3 regions of the Massilimicrobiota sp. mt181 genome follow, and region 3 is predicted to be linked to each of the others. Evidence: predicted binding sites of a transcription regulator. Region 3 holds the regulator's gene; each other region holds the start of a gene.
The links. Region 3 encodes HrcA, which represses chaperone genes, less so after heat shock. Its sites were predicted from a motif close to TTTTAGCACTNNNNNNNNNNNAGTGCTAAAA; they were not measured.

Region 1 (7,345 bases), on a different contig from region 3:
GAAGCACAACTTTATGAATCTATACAGAAGATATACCCTCAAACTACAAAATTGATAGTAGCACAAAGAATTGCTTCTATTCGTTATGCAGATCGAATCATTGTCTTAGATAATGGACATATTATAGCAATGGGTTCACATGATGAATTAATGAAAACTTGTCAGATATATCAGGATATCTATTATTCACAATTAGGAGAGAAGGAAAAAGTTTATTTCTGAAAATCAAAAAATAATAGAAAAAAATATTCCTGGAATGAATAGACATGAACGTTTTCAGTTAACAGAGCATGCTGAAAATTTTCATGAAACTATGAAAAGAATAATTGCCTATTTTATTAAGGAAAAGAAGAGAGTGTTCATTATGTTTGTAGTTGTTTTCTTGGGAACGCTATGTGGTATTTATGCGCCCAGTTTACAAAGTGAAGCTATTGATATGATTGCGGGAACACGAGATGGTTATTTGATAATAACAGTTTGTTTTATGCTTTTTATTTATTTGCTTTATAGTGTCAGTCAATTATTACAAGGGATTTTGAGTGCGCAACTCAGTCAAAGTATTGTTTGCCAGATGCGAGAAGAATTGTTTCATAAAATAATAGATTTACCTCTTCAATATATAGATACACATGCGAATGGTGATATCATGAGTCGTATGACAAATGATATTGAAAATATTTCTACAACAATTTCTCAATCATTACCTTCATTTTTTTCTGGTATCTTGACAATTATAGGAACTGTCATCATTATGATTTGTTATTGTTGGCAATTGGCTTTGCTAAGTTGTTTAACAGTTATTTTAACTCTTTTAACGACAAAATTCATATCTCAAAAAGTCCGTCATTTTTCTCGTAAACGACAATCACTGTTAGGGAAACTCAATAGTACTGTTGAAGAAATGATTGTGGGGTATCATACAGTTGTTGCATATAATCATCAGGATGAAGTTATTGATTCTTTTTGTGAAACAGCTGATGCCTTGATAAAAGAGGGAATTAAGACTGATGTATATAGTGGTGTTATGGGACCAATCATGAACTGTATTGGAAATATTGGATTTGTCATTATTGCAGTTTTTGGTGGTTACTTTTCATTGCATGGATATATATCTATAGGTGTTATTTCTGCTTTTATTGTTTATGCGAAACAATTCAGTCGACCTATTAATGAAATTGCTCAAATTTATGGTCAATTACAAACGGCTATTGCCTGTGCAGAGCGTGTTTTTACAATTCTTGATGAAGAGAATGAAGATAAAGAGGGTTGTGAAATGATGGATAGTCAAGACATGACAATAGTATTTCAGAATGTCAGCTTTTCTTATGATAAAAAACATCCTGTTATTCAAAATTTTAATTTGACTATACCATCTGGTAATAAAGTTGCATTTGTTGGAGCAACAGGAAGTGGAAAAACAACACTTGTGAATCTTTTAATACGATTTTATGATGTGGATAGTGGTCATATTTTAATCAATGGACAGGATATTTCCCAAATATCACGTGATAGTTTAAGAAAGAAAATGGCCATTGTTTTACAAGAAACGGCTTTATTCTCTAATACCATTGAATATAATCTCACATATGGACAAAAAGATTCGTTACAAGAAGATATTCAAAAAGCTATTCAATTAAGTCATTGTCAAGATTTCATACAACAATTGCCTTTTGGTTTACAAACCCAATTGGTAAGAGCAGGGGATAATTTGAGTCAGGGACAAAGACAACTATTGACAATTGCACGTACTTTCATTGCTAATCCTCAAATTCTCATATTAGATGAAGCAACATCCAATGTTGATACAAGAACAGAAATGAAGATTCAAGATGCAATGTATCAGATTATGCAGAATAGGACCAGTGTGATTATAGCTCATCGTCTTTCAACTATTAGAAATGCAGATTTCATTGTTGTTTTAAATCAAGGGCAAATTGTTGAAAGTGGTAGTCATGATGAATTGTTATCAAAAAAAGGAAAATATTATGAACTATATCAAACTCAGTATGCAGGATTTCAAATATAGAAGGAGGTGAAATCAATGTCAGAAGCGATAAAAATTTGTCCTATTTGTCCTAGGGGCTGTCATTTATCTAAACCTGCGTGTTCAAGAGGTCAAGAATATGCAAAAACGGGACAGCTTCCATCTGGTCATGAATCAAAAAGAAAGCAACGTCTTTCTTTTGAAAAAAAAGAAGAGCAGTTAATAATGAAATATTTACATCATGCTGTTGGAGCAGTAGATTATGGTGGCATAACTCAGGAACAGGCTAAAGACATGTTTTCTGTTCTTAGTGAAGAAGAAACTCTTTATTTGGCAGAACTATTAGAAAAGTTATCTGATTATTGGATACAGATTGCTCCCAAGAGACCATCTCATCATAACAAAGGATAAATAAAGTGAAAAAAGAGAATGTATATTATATGTTTCTTAACTTCAATCAAGCAAGACATATCAAATACATTCTCGTTTTTTATAGATTATATAATAATTCTTTGTACTTTTTTATAAAAAACCAGAAGTAGATGAATAATATCTATCTTCTGGTTTCATCATAAGAATGATGTTTATATTGAAATATTATTTATTTACCAATTAATACATTCCACCAGCATTCATTGGAGCAGGTGCAGGGTTATCTTCTTTAATTGGTGCAACTCCAGCTTCTGTAGTAATAAATAAAGCAGAGATACTAGCAGCATTTAATAAAGCACTACGTGTAACTTTTGTTGGGTCAATAATACCTTTATCAAACATTGATACCCATTCACCATCTTTAGCATCAAATCCTTGACCATCAGCAACTTTCATTTGTTGTTCAACAATTTCATCACTATTGTATCCAGCATTTTCAGCAATTTGTCCCATTGGAGCAAGCAATGCATCTAAGACAACTTTAATACCTTTTTGTTTATCAACATTGCTATCTTTTAATTGATCTTTTAAGGCAACATAAGCATTAACTAATGTAACGCCACCACCCATAACGATACCTTCGCTAACAGCAGCTTTTGTAGCATTTAAAGCATCTTCAATTCTTAATTTCTTTTCTTTTAATTCAGATTCAGTAGCTCCACCAACTTTAATAATAGCAACACCATTACTTAATTTACCTAATCTTTCAGCATAATTCTTTTTATCATAATCACTCTTAGAATTATTCATTTGTTCAGTGATTTCTTTAATACGTTGATCAATAGCAGCTTTATCACCACTACCACCAATCATAGTTGTATGATCTTTTGTAATATGAACTTTTTTAGCTGAACCTAAATCAGACATTTGCATATCTTTTAAGTTCATATTTAAATCTTTACTGTAGAATGTTGCATGAGTTAAAATTGCAATATCTTGTAAGATTTCTTTTTGGTTATCACCAAAACCAGGAGCTTTTGTTGCAACAACATTAAATGTACCTCTTAATTTATTAACAACTAATGTTGAAGTGACTTCTTGTTCGAAATCATCAGCAATTAATAATAGTGGTTTATTAGATTGCATCACTTGTTCTAGAATTGGTAAGATTTCTTGAACAGTATTGATTTTTTGATCAGTAACCATGATTAATGGATTATCTAAATCAACAGTCATTTTTTCTCTATCAGAAACCATGTATGGAGAAACATAGCCTTTATCATATTGCATACCTTCAGCAACTTCTAATTCAGTATCAAAACTATTTGATTCATCAACACTGATAACTCCATCTCTACCAACTTTTTCCATAGCTTGAGCAATATATTGACCAATTTCTTTATCACCAGAAGAAATTGTTGCAACACTTTCAATATCATTGCTTGTTTCTACTTTATGAGATTTATCTAAGATATATTTTGCAACTTCTTTGCTTGCGTAATCAATACCTTCACGCATTAAGACAGGATTAGCACCTTTTTCAACAGCTTTTAATCCATTTTGAATCATGCTTTGAGCTAAAATTGTAGCAGTTGTTGTTCCGTCACCAGCAACATCATTTGTTTTATTTGCGACTTCATAAACCAATTTAGCACCCATGTTTTCAAAAGCATCTTCTAATTCAATTTCTTTAGCGATAGATACACCATCATTTGTAATTAAAGGTGAACCATAACCTTTATCTAATACAACATTACGTCCTTTAGGACCAATTGTCACTTTAACAGCATCTGCAAGTGTGTTGACACCATTTAACATAGCATCTCTAACATCTTTAGAAAAACGAATTTCTTTACTCATTTTTATTCCTCCTATTCAACAATAGCTAAAATATCTTCTTCTTCTAAAATCATATACTCATCATCATTATCTTTAAATTTTGTTCCTGAATATTCTTTAAAGATAACAGTCATTCCTTCTTTTAAATGGTCATCACATTTAGGCCCTACAGAAACAACAGTTGCCTGATTGCTTGCTTGTTCTTTTGGACTTGTTAAAATGATTCCACTCGCTGTTTGTTTTTCAGCTTTTTCTTTTTTTAATATCACATAATCATGTAATGGTTTTAACATTTTTTATTCCTCCTTATGCATTTAGCACTCATACATCTTCTTTGCTAACAAGTACTATTATAACTTGATATATGAACTGAATATGAACTTTTAGCACTTTTCAGAACATAGTGCTAAAATCTTTAAAATATATGAAAAATGATTCTTATTTATGATTCTATTTGTTATAATAGTTTTATAAATCTAAAGGAGAAAAAAGATGGCAAAAAAATATGAAAGATTTATCAAAACATATGAATCATCAAAATTTTCAAGTTCTACTGAAATATGGGTAGATAAAGAAACAGGTGTTAACTATTTATTTCATACGAATACAATGAGCTCAAGCTCAGGTTTAACTGTATTAGTAGATAGAGAAGGGAAGCCAATTATAACAACAGTTTTCCCAGAAGATGAATAGGAGAGTGAATATGAAAGCTATATTTAATCATTGTAATATTAATGTAACAGATTTATCAAAGAGTATAGAATTTTATAAAGAAGCCTTAGGATTAAACGTTGTGCGTGAAAAAGAAGCATCCGATGGTAGTTTTAAACTGGTTTATTTAAGTGATAATTCTTCTTCGTTTTTATTAGAACTGACATGGCTTAGAGATCATCCTCAAGCTTATGAGCTAGGCGAAAATGAAAGTCATATCTGCTTAACAGTAGATGATTATGATGCTTATCATCAGTTACATCAGAAAATGGGATGTATTTGTTTTGAAAATGAAGCCATGGGACTGTATTTTATTCATGATCCCGATGATTACTGGTTCGAAATTATTCCAGCAAAAGAAAAGCATTAGGCACTGACCTAATACTTTTTTTGTATGAGATTATTGAGTTGGTAATTCAAATGTTTGATTAGAATGCTTAACAGGTAGAATTTGAGCTTGATAGGGATTATCAATAGCCTCTTGAAACAATAAGGTTGTTGTTTCATAATGTCCAAAATAATGTATAGGTAAAATATAACGACATGGGACATGATTTAAAAAATAGGATAATCCCAGTAAATAGTCTTTTTCTTGCCTTATATCTACAACTATACATGCTAAATCAATGGGTTTTTGAATCGAATTGATTTCTTGTTGATATGTGATGCGCTGGTATTCATTATCTACTTCAGGCTCACCTGCCCAATGCCACCAGTTCAGATCTCCAGCATGATAAATAGTCTGATTTTCAACTTGGATAAGGAATGCACATCCTTCATCAGTGGAAAGCAGTGTTTGGATAGATAAATCATCAATTTGGTTCATTTGGTGCACATCAACATAATATGCCTGATTTTGCTGTGGTAATGAATCTGATAAGATATATGTGATATGAGGATGATTTAACTTAAAGATTTCAGGATTATAATGATCATAATGACTATGGGATACAAAGACATAGAGTGGCTTGTTTGGGTTGAGATTGAGTTTACCTTGATAATAATCAAATAATAACAGATGGTGTTCTAATTCTACAAGACATCCGCTATGGTATAAATGCGTAACTTTCATATAAAAAAAGATAACATGGTTACATGTTATTCTTCTTCTCCATCATCATAATTTGAAACATTATGGTAAACTTCATCAACATCATCACAATCATTTAATAATCCCATTAATCTTTCAAATAACATCATATCATCACCTTCAAGTTCTACATATTCTTGAGGTGTTGTTGTGATTTCATCAACATCAAATTCAATATCTTCTTTTACGGCTTCAATAGCTGTTTTTATTTTATTTAAATCTGTTGGTTCACCAGTAATTTTAATACGTCCATCTTCTAATGTTGTAATATCTTTAGCATCAACATCCCCCATAACAAGGGCTTCTAAGACTTCATCTTCACTCATTCCATTAAGTATAACTGTACTTTCTACATTATATAAATAAGCAACAGAACCTTCAGCACCTAATTTAGATTTTGATTTTGTAAAAGCAGGACGAACTTGAGAAATTGTACGATTGATATTATCAGTTAAGCATTTGACAATTAATGTTGAATTTCCTGGCCCAAATCCTTCAAATTGGATAGGTTCATAGTTTTCAGTAACACCACTTTTAACTTTATCAATAGCACGTTTGATAACATCAGCAGGTACTTGTTCTTTTTTGGCTTTATCAACTAAACGTCTTAATGCTAAGTTTCCATCTAATTCAGGTCCACCAGCTTTTGCTGTTAAATAAATTTCTTTTCCATATCGAGAATATAGCTTTGCTTTTTTTGCGGCTGTTTTCGCCATTGCAACCTTGCGCACTTCGTGTGCTCTACCCATGATATAATTCCTCCTTTGAAAATTCCTTTAGTATTATAAACATTTTTTGATGATTTTTCAATAAAAAATGGTATAATCACTATATTTCATAAAGAATATAGCGAAGAAGGGAGAAAACATGAGAAGATTTGTGATTATTGGTGCAGGCGTTTCAGGTGTTTATTTATCGATTTTATTAAAACAGAAATTTTCTGAAGATCAAGTGATTGTTATTGAACAGAACCAGGCGCCACTAAAAAAACTTTTAGCCACTGGAAATGGAAGATGTAATTTGTCTAATAAACATATGAATCAATGTTATTATCAAAGTGATTGTTTAGATGTTGTGCAAAAGATTATTCAAGATTTTGATATGGTCAAACAAATGGAAAAACTGGGTCTTTATTGTGTTTATCAAGGTGATTTGTTATATCCGAAAAGTGAACAGGCTTTATCAGTTAAGAATATCTTTATGAAAAGAGCTCAGGATGCAGGAGTGACTTTTCATTATGAACAGGAAGTATTAAAGATTGAAAAATCACAACCTTATATAATTCATACTTCTCAGCAAAGATTAAAAGCTGATTGTGTTATTTTGGCAATGGGCAGTGAAGCAGGTAA
Region 2 (4,934 bases), on a different contig from region 3:
TATATTGTCAATTTTATTATATGCAATTTCTTTAATTTTATTACATAACTTATCTTATAAAACAAAAAGATCATCGATATTATGATGATCTCTTAGGAACAGATGAGAAGAACTGTCCTGTAGAATTTTTTCTACGATAACATAATAGCATACTTTATCACTGACAATCTACGGACAAACTACGGACATTTTACGGACAAACTACGGACAGAACTTATAAAAAGAAAAGAGCTGAAACAAAATCAACTCTTTAAAAAGTTATTTCGTTACAGCCTCCTCACTATTTAACGATACAAAATTATTGAAAATATTTAAATAATATATAGATAATCTTTTTAGATATTATTTTATAAAGATATAATGTTTGAATTCTAAAAAATTAATTATGAATATCTTAAACTAAATATTTGATTGAAATTTTTAGTCTTGGATAAATAACTGATTAATAAATCATAATCTTTCGTATTATTATCTAACTCAATAATTTTTCTATTTGCCATTATCAACTCATTAGATACTCTAGACAATCGCATACCTGATAATCTTAGTTCTTTCTTTAATTTCATTGCTGCTTCTTGAGCTAAATCTTGTAATTCTTTACTAGAAGAAAAAACAAAATTATCTACAAATTTATTTACATTTATTAAAGCATCAAGAAGAGTTGTGATACATTTATTCTTTTGATTATCATTTAATGCTTTTGTCATTGTATCAATTTCAATATTTTTAGTTATTTCATCACATAATTCAGAAACTCTGATTTTAGATTGTTCTTCCAACAAACTATTATACTCTTCATTGTTACTTATAACTTTTCGACCAACACCTTTAATCATAATATTCATTTCATTTACTATAGATTTCATTTCTGATAATGTTTCTTGCATATCATTTATCGTATTTTTATCTTTTAAATTAATTAAATACTTTTTAAACATGTCTGCCCACTGTTTCCCTAAAAAGTCTTTTATATCTTCTGATCTTTCAAATGTATTAATAGGTATTTTACCAATCATGTATATTTCTTCAATAAATCTAAAAATATTGATATTTTTTGTTGCTTTAAACAAAATACTATCATTGTTTTTTTCTAAATTTTCCCTATTTAATTTATAAATTTCAAATTCAGAAGAAACTGCTTTATCTATAAAGCAAAAAACAGGAATAGAATTTCTAATAGCTGTTCTAAATTCATTTCTTGTTATAGAAATAAATTGAGATATTTTATCATTTTCTCCTGTTGCCGCACTTCCATATTGTCCACCTATAATTAAAATGGTCATATCAGAGTTTCTCATACTTTCATAGCATGAGTCATCTAATTCCTTTCCAGGTGTATATCCAATATCTCCATCCTCAAACATAATGGGTTCAAAGTCATGAGCTTTAATGAAATTTGCTAAATCTTCCCTAATATATTTTAAATCGTAAAATGTAGAGCTTACAAATACTCTTGGTTTCATATGTAATTCACCTCTGTATTTATTATACATAAAAAATACCTCCATTTACAATATTAATATGAAATACTTACAAATTTTGTATTATTTTATATTCTAGAATAATATCATAAAAAAATCGTCCCTGATATTTCATCTATACAAAATACTATAAGTTTATAACCTACATTAGAAGTTTGTTTCTTTAATTCATTTTTCTTATTATTTCATTAAACTTCCTATTCAAATCTTCAATTCTAGGTGGATTCTCATAGTCAATATACTTCGACAGTTCCAAGCATATGTCATTTATGTTTCTCGAATATGCTCTCTCGTTTATGAAATACGTTTCTTCCAGCTTTTGAACCATATCGCCATATCCCCTCGAATCAACAAAGCAGTTGACGATGGTTCTCTGCCCACCTTTCAGAAGATAGAGCGTATATGTAAATCTGTCAATGACTTCATCAAACATCTTCATTCGTTGCAATAGCAACTCTCGTCGCACTATTCTTGAATTAAGCTGCTGATCCTTTTCCTTGATAGATCCTCCAGGCATTTCACTGCCTATATTCGGTGACTGTGGCAATGGAATATCATCATATTCATACTTCAGGGTCAGTCTTTCCTGCTTTAGAATTCTAATACATTTAAGATATTCCTTTACTTTTTTAATAATCTGTTTTTCTTCATCACTATATGACATTCCGTTACCTCCCAAATTCTATTGTCTATTGAATTTTCTTTTCAGTTCTTCATAATGATCTGCAATGTATATGTATGTATTTATATCAAGTGAGGTCAGCTTCCATCTTTCAATTGACATTATGCTATAATCGTTACCATTATTGCTGATTTTCTTTCTGTTAGCTTCGACAAATTCAGCAAACTGTTGTTTAGTTATATTCATTCTTCAAAATTCCTTATAGCTTTAATTAAAATTATTCCTCCAACAAATAAAATAACTGATTCTATAATTCCTAAACCAGCAAAAAAATTTATGACTACTTCTTTCATTAATTAATCAACTCCTTTGTTTTTGTGTAAATTATATTCAATTCGTGTTATCATTAAAAAGTATGGGGAGGAAATATTCATGAGAAAATTTAAAATTATTTTAAGAGCAATTATCTGTATCTTCATGCTTTTATTTGTTGTGAGTGGAATTGCAGTAGGATTAAATTCACCACTAATTATGGGAATTGGATACATTCTAGTAATTGCAGGTTTTATTGTCTTTGCACGTAAAAATGATATTAGACAATTTACTCGAAAGAAATTATATGGCACTTTAGGTGTACTAATGGCTTTATCTATTCTCTTTGCTGGTGTAAGTCCATGGACTCCAGAAACAACAGATGCGGCATCATTAGACGATCCGCAGACCGAAAATATTTCTGTTGATAATGAACAGAAAACAAGCAACACTACGGAAGATGGTGTTAAGGAGAAAACAGAATCGACTAAAACAACTTCAACAGACAATTCAACATCATCTGATAAATCAACATCAAATAGTACGACTTCAAATGATGAAATGTTTGATGGATACCAAATTATTGACGTAAACTTCTGTAGTCTTTCTGGAAACAGAGTAGCAAATGCAGCTGTTGATATTGGTTACGGTGACAGAGAATACTGGGCCTTCACTAACAAATATGGACAACTTGTAAAAGTTGTAGCCAAAGAAATTGTGCTTCAAGACGATGACGCTGAAGATGTAACTTCGTCAGGAAGGTATTGCAGTGATGAAGCGAAAGTTCCTGGTGTTGAAGCAAAAGATCTAGATGAAGGACATGTTATTGCTGATTCATTAGGTGGTGTTTCAAATGCTTATAACATTACACCTCAAAACAGTACTTTGAATAGAACTGGTAAACAAGCAGACATGGAAGAATCTATCAGAAAAGCTGGGGGTTGTACAGATTTCACTGCAATCATTACATATCCAAATACAAGTACAATGACACCAAGTCATTATGCTTATACATACACATTGAATGGAAAAGTTGTTAAGACGGAATTTGACAACAAAGGATCTTCTAGCAGTTCTAAAAGTTCGTCAAGTTCTACAAGCAGTAGCAATAAAAAGAGTTCTTCAAGCAGTACAAGCAACAAGAAGAGTTCATCATCTAACTCAAGTTCTTCAAACAGTTCAAAAAGCAGCAGTTCATCTAACAGCAGTGTAGAAAGCACTCCAGTTGGAGGACAGGTCTGGATTTCTGCTACTGGATCTAAGTACCATAACAAACCAAACTGCGGAAGAATGAATCCTGATAAAGCCAGACAAATAAGTTTAAGTGAGGCTAAATCAAGAGGACTTGAGCCATGTAGCAAATGTTTTTAAGTTAAATCGAGAGTGATCTCTCGATTTTTTTGTTTACAGCAATGCTTTTAGTTTTAATTCAAGCTTCTTTATATATTTATCTATAATCAGCTGCGTACAAGGAAGCTGAACAAATTCTCTTTGCTGATATAGATTTATCAATTCTTTCATCAAATCTATTTTATCCAAAATCTTTCACTTCCTTTTCTTCATAGAAAAGACATAGTATCCCCTTTATTAATTGCTTAAAATTATAATCAAAATATCTTCTTTTTATTTCACATCTAAATCCATAATATTCACTAGTTGTATAGTTATTTTGACTACAATGTTTGCAATTCAAACAATTCTTAATCATTGTCTTTCACTTCCTTTTCCGAAAATACTATCACACCATTATTTCTAGAATCTGGTGCTATATATAATCTAAGTTCACAATCTTTATCCAGCTCTATGATTGTCTTATCTTTTTCATGTTTTATTGATATAGACACTGGTATGTGTTCATCAACTCTCATTTTTGATACTCCATAGCCTTTGTTACAGGATAGAAACGATTTTTTTCAAAATGCATTTCTTCAAAAGTATCTGTTAAATAATTGGCATAAATTATAACGTTCCAATACGATTGTGGTTTTAGTTCTTTTATCAAGAAACACGCATTTAATTTATCATCCCATACCCACATACCTACTTTCAAATCTTCAAATTTGTATAGTTGTGGATTAAATACGTATTGAATCAAACCATTAATTACATCTACATATTTATCTAAATCTTCGCCTGTTATGCAATCAGTTCCAAAAGTGTTATCCCATAATTTACTTAATGCAGTTTCACATTCTTTTTTAGTCATAATCAAACCCACTCCTTTTCACAGTCTTGACATTTAAATACATCTACTTTATGCACAGGGTCATAAAACTCATATTTCATTATTCCGCCACAATCAGGGCAATGAATTTCAAACATTTTTCTTATTTCACTTATTTTATACTTAAGTTTATTCAACATCTTTTTTACTCCAATCAATATATTTAATTTCAAATCTAAATGTTTTTAGCAAATAATAGAAGAAATTAATTAATTTAACACTGTCTGTTTCTAATTCTATTAAACTATTTTTCCTTTCTGCTTTTATTTTCATTATCATTCACACCAATCTATCG
Region 3 (7,345 bases):
TATGGTGAAGATAAATTGTTGATGGAACAAAGACTGAATACATTAAAGAAGAAATATCATATTCGTGAAGAAGATATGAATCTGGTTGTTTATTGGTGTCAGGAAACACCAATGTCAACTATTATTGAAGATGCTTTAACACCTCCTTTTTTAAGTGAGTATAAAATGATTGTTTTAAAGAATCCAACTTTTTTAACAACACAAAGACAAAAAGAGGTCAGTGATGAAGATATTGCCAAGTTTATGGATTATTTAAAGATGGATAATCCTACGACCATCTTTGTGATTTATCATGATCAGAGAAATTTTGATGAAAGAAAAAAGGTTGTGAAACAATTAAGAAAACAGGCACATTTTTATGAGATTGAAAAAATGGATGAGCATCAATTGTATAAAACAACTCATAAAGCATTTAAGAGTAGAGGTTGTGATATTGATGAAGATGCTTTAAGATTATTTTTATCACGTATGCCTAATAATTTACTGGAAATATCACAGGAAGTTAATAAATTGTGTTTATATACTCATCATATTACAGTGGAAACAATTGACTTATTAGTGACTAAACAGGTAGAAGAGAATGTTTTTGAGTTAAGTCAGGCTATATTAAAGAAAGAAACAGCAAAAAGCTTTCAAATTTATAAAGATCTGATTATGAATAAAGAAGAGCCTATCAAATTGATTGTTTTAATAGGAAATGCCATGCGTTTACTTTATCAGGTTAAATTATTGGATAGAAAAGGTTATAATGATAGAGAGATTGCACAAATGTTATCCATTAATCCCTATCGTTTAAAATATATAAGACGTGATAGTCAAAATTTTGATTTGAAAGAATTACTACAGCATATTGACGAATTGTCACAGCTTGATGTCGCTATCAAAACAGGAAAAGTTGATAAATATAAGGGATTAGAATTATTTTTAATGCGAATTGGAGGAAATGAATAATGGAATCAATGAGAGAATTGTTTAAGATTGGCTTTGGACCATCGTCCTCACATACGATGGGGCCACAGCGTGCAGCTCAAAAAATTTTGGAAATGTATCCTGATGCGACACACTTTCATGTTGATTTGCATGGGTCATTAGCATTAACAGGAAAGGGGCATCTGACAGACTATATTATTGAAAAGACTTTTGCACCTAAACCAGTCGATTTCTCTTTTAAAAGTGATGAATTACCATTACATCCTAATGGCATGATTGTTCATGTTTATAATCATGATCAAAAAATCAAGGACATTGAAGTCTATTCTATTGGTGGGGGTTCTATTCTTTTTAAAGGAGAACTGGCTGAAAAGCCTGTTCATGTTTATCAGCAAAATACAATGACAGATATTTTAAAATATGTTGATGAACATGGGATGTCTTTATATGACTATGTTTTAGAAAATGAAGGAGAAGATTTTGAGTATTTTCTTTCTTCCATTTTATCGGCTATGTTTGAAAGTGTTGAAAATGGTTTAAAGAAAGAAGGAATTATTCAAGGAAAGCTTCAGCTAAAAAGAGTGGCAAAATCGATGTTTCAACAGGCACAGAATACAAGACGAGAAGCGGATAGAGAAAGGTTATTTATTTCCAGTTATGCCTATGCCGTTGCTGAAGAAAATGCTGATGGTGGAAAGATTGTAACGGCGCCTACTTGTGGAGCAAGTGGGATTATGCCTGCTATTCTTTACTATTGTTATAAGCAGTTGCATATTGAAAAGAAAGATTTGATCAAAGCTCTAGCAATTGGTGGATTGTTTGGAAATGTTGTCAAAACCAATGCAACCATTTCTGGTGCTGATGGTGGTTGTCAGGCTGAAGTAGGGACAGCCTGTGCCATGGGGGCAGCCACTATGGCGTGGATTTATGAATTGAATAATTCTTTGATTGAATATGCTGCTGAAATGGGATTGGAACATAATTTGGGATTAACTTGTGATCCTGTTGGAGGATATGTACAAATTCCATGTATTGAACGTAATGGATATGGTTCTTTACGTGCCTTAGATGCAGCTATGCTTGCTAAACAATTAGGATATTTAAGAAAAAATAAAGTCTCTTTTGATACCATTGTCAAAGTCATGAAAGAAACTGGAAAAGATTTGTCAAGTGCCTATAAGGAAACTTCTTTAGGTGGCTTGGCCAAAGAGTTTGGTTTATCATGAGTGCTTTATATGTTCATATTCCTTTTTGTCAACATATCTGTAGTTATTGTGATTTCTGCAAGGTTTTTTATAATGAAAAATGGGCCTGGCAGTATTTGGAGGCCTTATCTTTTGAAATAAATGAGAAATCTTTACAAACAGATTATGACACGATTTATATTGGAGGAGGAACACCAACTGCCTTATCTTATGAACAGTTGAAATCTCTTTTTGAGTTATTAAAACCATATGCAAGTCAGGTCAAAGAATATACTATTGAAATCAATCCTGAAACAATGGACAAAGAAAAACTACAATTATGTGTGGATTATGGTGTCAATAGGTTGAGTGTGGGGATCCAAACATTTCATGATCATTTATTAAAAAATATTGGCAGAGTACATACTTCAAAGCAAGCTATATCATTTATTAAAGAAGCTCAACAGCTTGGTATTCAAGATATCAATGTCGATTTGATGTATGGATTACCCCAACAAACATTTGAAGATGTTAAAGAGGATATTGCTGTTTTGGCTCAGTTGGATGTAGGACATGTCTCTTATTATAGTTTGATTTTAGAAGACCATACTTTTTTGAAAAATCAGCATTACCAGCCGCTTGATGATGAAGAGGATGCACGCTGGTATGCCTATATTCGTCAGGAATTAAAGAGACAAGGATATCATCAATATGAAGTCAGCAATTATTATCGCTATAAACCTTCTTTACATAATCTGGTTTATTGGCATTATCATGATTATGATGGGATTGGTGTATCAGCACATGCTTTAAAGCAGTCGCATCGCTATGAAAATACGAAATCTCTGACACGTTATTTTCAGCATCAATATTTAGAAGAAGATATTGAGTTATCTAGACAAGATCAGTTATTTGAAAAGATAATGATGGGTCTGCGATTAAATCAGGGTATCAATATTCAAGACATCAATCAGTTATATGATATTGATTTTGAAAAGCAGTATCATCATGTGATTGAACGTTATCAGAATATGAAATTATTAGAAATTGATAATGGCTTTTTAAGAACGACAGAATTGGGTATGAATTATTTAAATACAATACTTATTGATTTTTTGGATGATTAACAAGTGAAAACTTGTTTTTCTTTGCTTTTTAGCACAAAAGTGTTGACAGTGCTAAAAAGATGAGTATAATGTAATTAGCACAAAGGTAAAAGGAGTGCTAAAGGAGGTTGTGATATGCTGACGGCTAGACAATTACTAATTCTAAAATGTATTGTTGAAGAGTTTGTTGAAACGGCTGAACCAGTAGGATCGAAAACCTTAATGACAAAGTATCAGCTTCCTTATTCGAGTGCAACAATCAGAAATGAAATGTCATTTCTAGAAGAACATGGTTATCTGGAAAAGACACATACGTCTTCTGGACGTGTTCCTTCAACGGCAGGGTATCGTTTTTATGTTGATACTTTAATGCAGCCTAGTGTAGATGATGAGATTAAAAATCAGGTTTCAACAATTTTGGGAGATCGACATCGTTCTTTAAATGAAATCATTAAAGAAAGTTGTCAGATTTTAAGCCAGTTGACTCATTTAACAACTGTTGCATTAGGACCAAATGCTATTTATGAACATTTGCAAAACATTACTCTTGTTCCCTTATCTGAACATACAGTAACAGCAATCATTGTGACAGATAAAGGACATGTAGAAAATCGTAATTTCAATATTAAGAATAATGCTTATATGGAAGATTTGACAAGTTGTGTAAATGTCATGAATGAATTGCTTGATGGAACACCAATGAATCAAGTTGTTTATCGTCTTGAAAGAGACGTCAAACCAATCTTGAGTGCTCGTATTAAAGAACATGAGGTTCTCTTTAATGCTTTTCTAGAGGCTTTCATGAAGTTCGCAAAAAATAACATCTATTTTTCTGGTAAAGAAAATATGTTATATCAGCCAGAATATAATGATGTGAATAAGTTGCGTCGCTTAGTGACAGCGTTTGAAAACTCTCAATCATGGAAGAGTCTGGAACCGATTGCTTTGGAGGATGGTGTGAGTGTAAGAATTGGTAGTGATTCACCTATTAAGGAACTTAATGATGTTTCGGTGATATCAGCTTCATTCAAAACAGGGAATGAATCTAAAGGATCTATTTCAGTCATTGGGCCAACACGTATGCCTTATGAAAAAGTCGTTTCTTTAGTTGAGTATATTTCAAAGAGCCTGGAAGAGGTTCTTGCAAATCATGATGATGACGAAGAAGATGAATAGAGGTGAAACAATGGCAAAGGAAAAAAACATGAAAGAAGAAAACGTAACAGAAGAAAAAGAAGTCAATGAAGAAGTCGTTGATGAAACGACAGAAAATCAGGAAGAATCAACACAAAATGATGATGACAAAGAAAGTTTAGAACAACAGTTAAGTAAATTAGAGGAAGAAGTCAATACATGGAAAACGGATTATTATAAAGTTTTTGCTGATATGGAAAACTTAAAAAGACGTTTAGAAAAAGAACATCAGAATTCATTAAAATTTATGATGCAATCTTTTATTGAAGAGTTACTTCCAGTTGTGGATAATTTTGAACGTTCTTTAAATGTTCAAAATCCAAGTGAAGAAGTTCAAACTTTCTTAAAGGGGTATCAGATGATTTTTGATCAGTTGATGGCTATTTTAAAGAAAAATGGTGTAGAAGTTATCGAAGCACAAGGTAAAGAATTCGATCCAAATCTACATCAGGCAGTGATGACAGCGCATGATGAAAATTTCGATCATAACGTTGTTGTCGAAGAACTTCAAAAAGGTTATAAGTTAAAAGATCGCGTTATTCGTGCATCTTTAGTGAAAGTGAATGAATAAATTTTAGGAGGATGATAATTATGGGTAATAAAATTATTGGTATTGATTTAGGTACAACAAACTCATGTGTAAGTGTGATGGAAAATGGTGAAGCAAAAGTTATTGCAAATCCAGAAGGTTCAAGAACAACTCCATCAGTTGTCGCATTTAAAAATGGAGAAATTATTGTTGGTGAAGCTGCTAAACGTCAAGCAGTTACAAACAAAGAAACTGTTATGTCAATTAAAAGACATATGGGTACAAATTATAAAGAACATGTTAATGGTAAAGATTATACACCTCAAGAAATTTCAGCTATGATTTTACAAAACTTAAAAGCAACTGCTGAAGCTTATTTAGGTGAACCAGTCAATCGTGCTGTTATTACAGTGCCTGCATATTTCAATGATGCTCAACGTCAAGCAACAAAAGATGCTGGTAAAATTGCTGGATTAGAAGTTGAACGTATTATTAACGAACCAACAGCAGCTGCGTTAGCATTTGGTGTTGATAAATTAGATAAAGAGCAAAAAGTTTTGGTTTATGACTTAGGTGGAGGAACATTTGACGTATCTATCCTTGACTTAGCTGATGGTATGTTTGAAGTTTTAGCAACTGCTGGTGACAACCATTTAGGTGGAGATGACTTTGACCAAGCTATCATGAATTGGATTGTTGATGAATTCAAGAAAGAACAAGGTGTTGATTTAAGCAATGATAAAATGGCTATGCAACGTGTTAAAGAAGCTGCAGAAAAAGCAAAGAAAGATCTTTCTGGTATGATGCAAACACAAATTTCATTACCATTCATTTCTGCAGGTCCAGCTGGTCCATTACATCTTGAATTAACATTAACAAGAGCTAAATTTGATGAATTAACACATGATTTAGTTATGCGTACAGAAGGACCAGTAAAACAAGCGTTAAGTGATGCTGGTATGTCTCCAAATGATATTGATCAAGTCTTATTAGTTGGTGGTTCTACACGTATTATTGCAGTTCAAGAATCAGTAAAGAGATTACTTGGAAAAGAACCTAACAAATCAGTTAACCCTGATGAAGTTGTTTCTATGGGTGCTGCAATCCAAGGTGGAGTTATCGCTGGAGATGTTAAAGACATTGTCTTATTGGATGTTACACCATTATCATTAGGTATTGAAACAATGGGTGGAGTTATGACTGTCTTAATTGAAAGAAATACTACTATCCCAACAACAAAATCACAAATCTTCTCTACTGCCGCTGATAATCAACCAGCTGTTGATATCAACGTATTACAAGGTGAAAGAACAATGGCTAAGGATAATAAACAATTAGGTTTATTTAAATTAGACGGTATTGAACCTGCACCAAGAGGAGTTCCACAAATTGAAGTCACTTTCAGCATTGATGTTAACGGTATTGTTAATGTTAAAGCTAAAGATATGAAAACACAAAAAGAACAATCTATCACTATTCAAAACTCAACTGGTTTAAGTGATGAAGAAATTGATAGAATGGTTAAAGAAGCTGAGGCTAATAAAGCTGATGATGAAAAGAAACGTAAAGATATCGAAACAAGAAATAAAGCTGAACAAATGATTAATGAAATCGATAAAGCTTTAGCAGAACAAGGTGATAAGATTGATGAAAATCAAAAATCACAAGCTACAGCTTTAAGAGATGAATTAAAGAAAGCATTAGATGCTAATGATATGGCTACACTTGAATCAAAAATGAGTGAATTAGAACAAGTTGCTCAACAAATGGCAGCATATCAATATCAACAATCACAACAAGGAGCTAATCCAACAGGTGATGCTTCAAATACAGCAACTAATGACGACGATGTTGTTGATGCAGACTTTACAGAAAAAAATTAAAATAAAGCCAAGGCTTTGCCTTGGTTTTATCTAGTCAAGAGGTGAGATTATGGCTGAAAAAAGAGATTACTATGAGGTGCTTGGTGTTTCTAAAAATGCCAGTGCTGATGAAATAAAAAGAGCATATCGTAAAATGGCTAAAAAATATCACCCTGATGTCAATAAGGAACCTGGTGCTGAAGAAAAGTTTAAAGAAGTTCAGGAAGCTTATGATGTCTTATCAGATGACAATAAGAAAGCTGCCTATGATCGTTATGGTCATGCTGCATTTGATCAAGCTGGTGGTTTTGGCGGAGGAGCCGGTGGCTTTAGTGGATTTGGTGGCTTTGAAGATGTTGACTTAGGTGATATTTTTGGTTCATTCTTTGGTGGTGGCGGATCACGTCAAAGAAAAAGTGGTCCAATGCGTGGAGAAGATCGTTTTGTTCAATTAGAAATTGATTTTATGGATGCTATCAAAGGAAAGAAAACAGATATTAAAATCAATTTTGATGAACAGTGTCCTCATTGTCATGGTAC

Region 1: ACZYT4_RS11405 (co-chaperone GroES) is a predicted target of HrcA. The motif match lies at 4,577-4,607, and genes of this name have one in related genera.
Region 2: ACZYT4_RS13685 (DNA/RNA non-specific endonuclease) is a predicted target of HrcA. The motif match lies at 2,502-2,532, and genes of this name have one in related genera.

What each region holds. Positions count from the first base shown of each region.
Region 1 covers NZ_JBVAYN010000023.1:16,213-23,557, reverse strand. The annotation lists gene ACZYT4_RS11425 (ABC transporter ATP-binding protein) at 1-222, shown strand, start outside; gene ACZYT4_RS11420 (ABC transporter ATP-binding protein) at 365-2,026, shown strand; gene ACZYT4_RS11415 (hypothetical protein) at 2,042-2,395, shown strand; gene groL (chaperonin GroEL) at 2,597-4,216, opposite strand; gene ACZYT4_RS11405 (co-chaperone GroES) at 4,228-4,488, opposite strand; gene ACZYT4_RS11400 (DUF6440 family protein) at 4,688-4,888, shown strand; gene ACZYT4_RS11395 (VOC family protein) at 4,899-5,276, shown strand; gene ACZYT4_RS11390 (MBL fold metallo-hydrolase) at 5,307-5,978, opposite strand; gene ACZYT4_RS11385 (YebC/PmpR family DNA-binding transcriptional regulator) at 6,005-6,745, opposite strand; gene ACZYT4_RS11380 (aminoacetone oxidase family FAD-binding enzyme) at 6,864-7,345, shown strand, end outside.
Region 2 covers NZ_JBVAYN010000043.1:2,865-7,798, forward strand. The annotation lists gene ACZYT4_RS13675 (DUF4062 domain-containing protein) at 384-1,463, opposite strand; gene ACZYT4_RS13680 (hypothetical protein) at 1,645-2,145, opposite strand; gene ACZYT4_RS13685 (DNA/RNA non-specific endonuclease) at 2,536-3,786, shown strand; gene ACZYT4_RS13690 (hypothetical protein) at 4,116-4,283, opposite strand; gene ACZYT4_RS13695 (hypothetical protein) at 4,280-4,621, opposite strand; gene ACZYT4_RS13700 (hypothetical protein) at 4,769-4,912, opposite strand; partial or broken gene ACZYT4_RS13705 (hypothetical protein) at 4,915-4,934, opposite strand, start outside.
Region 3 covers NZ_JBVAYN010000003.1:157,521-164,865, reverse strand. The annotation lists gene holA (DNA polymerase III subunit delta) at 1-951, shown strand, start outside; gene ACZYT4_RS03220 (L-serine ammonia-lyase, iron-sulfur-dependent, subunit alpha) at 951-2,156, shown strand; gene hemW (radical SAM family heme chaperone HemW) at 2,153-3,241, shown strand; gene hrcA (heat-inducible transcriptional repressor HrcA) at 3,356-4,396, shown strand; gene grpE (nucleotide exchange factor GrpE) at 4,407-4,985, shown strand; gene dnaK (molecular chaperone DnaK) at 5,006-6,826, shown strand; gene dnaJ (molecular chaperone DnaJ) at 6,876-7,345, shown strand, end outside.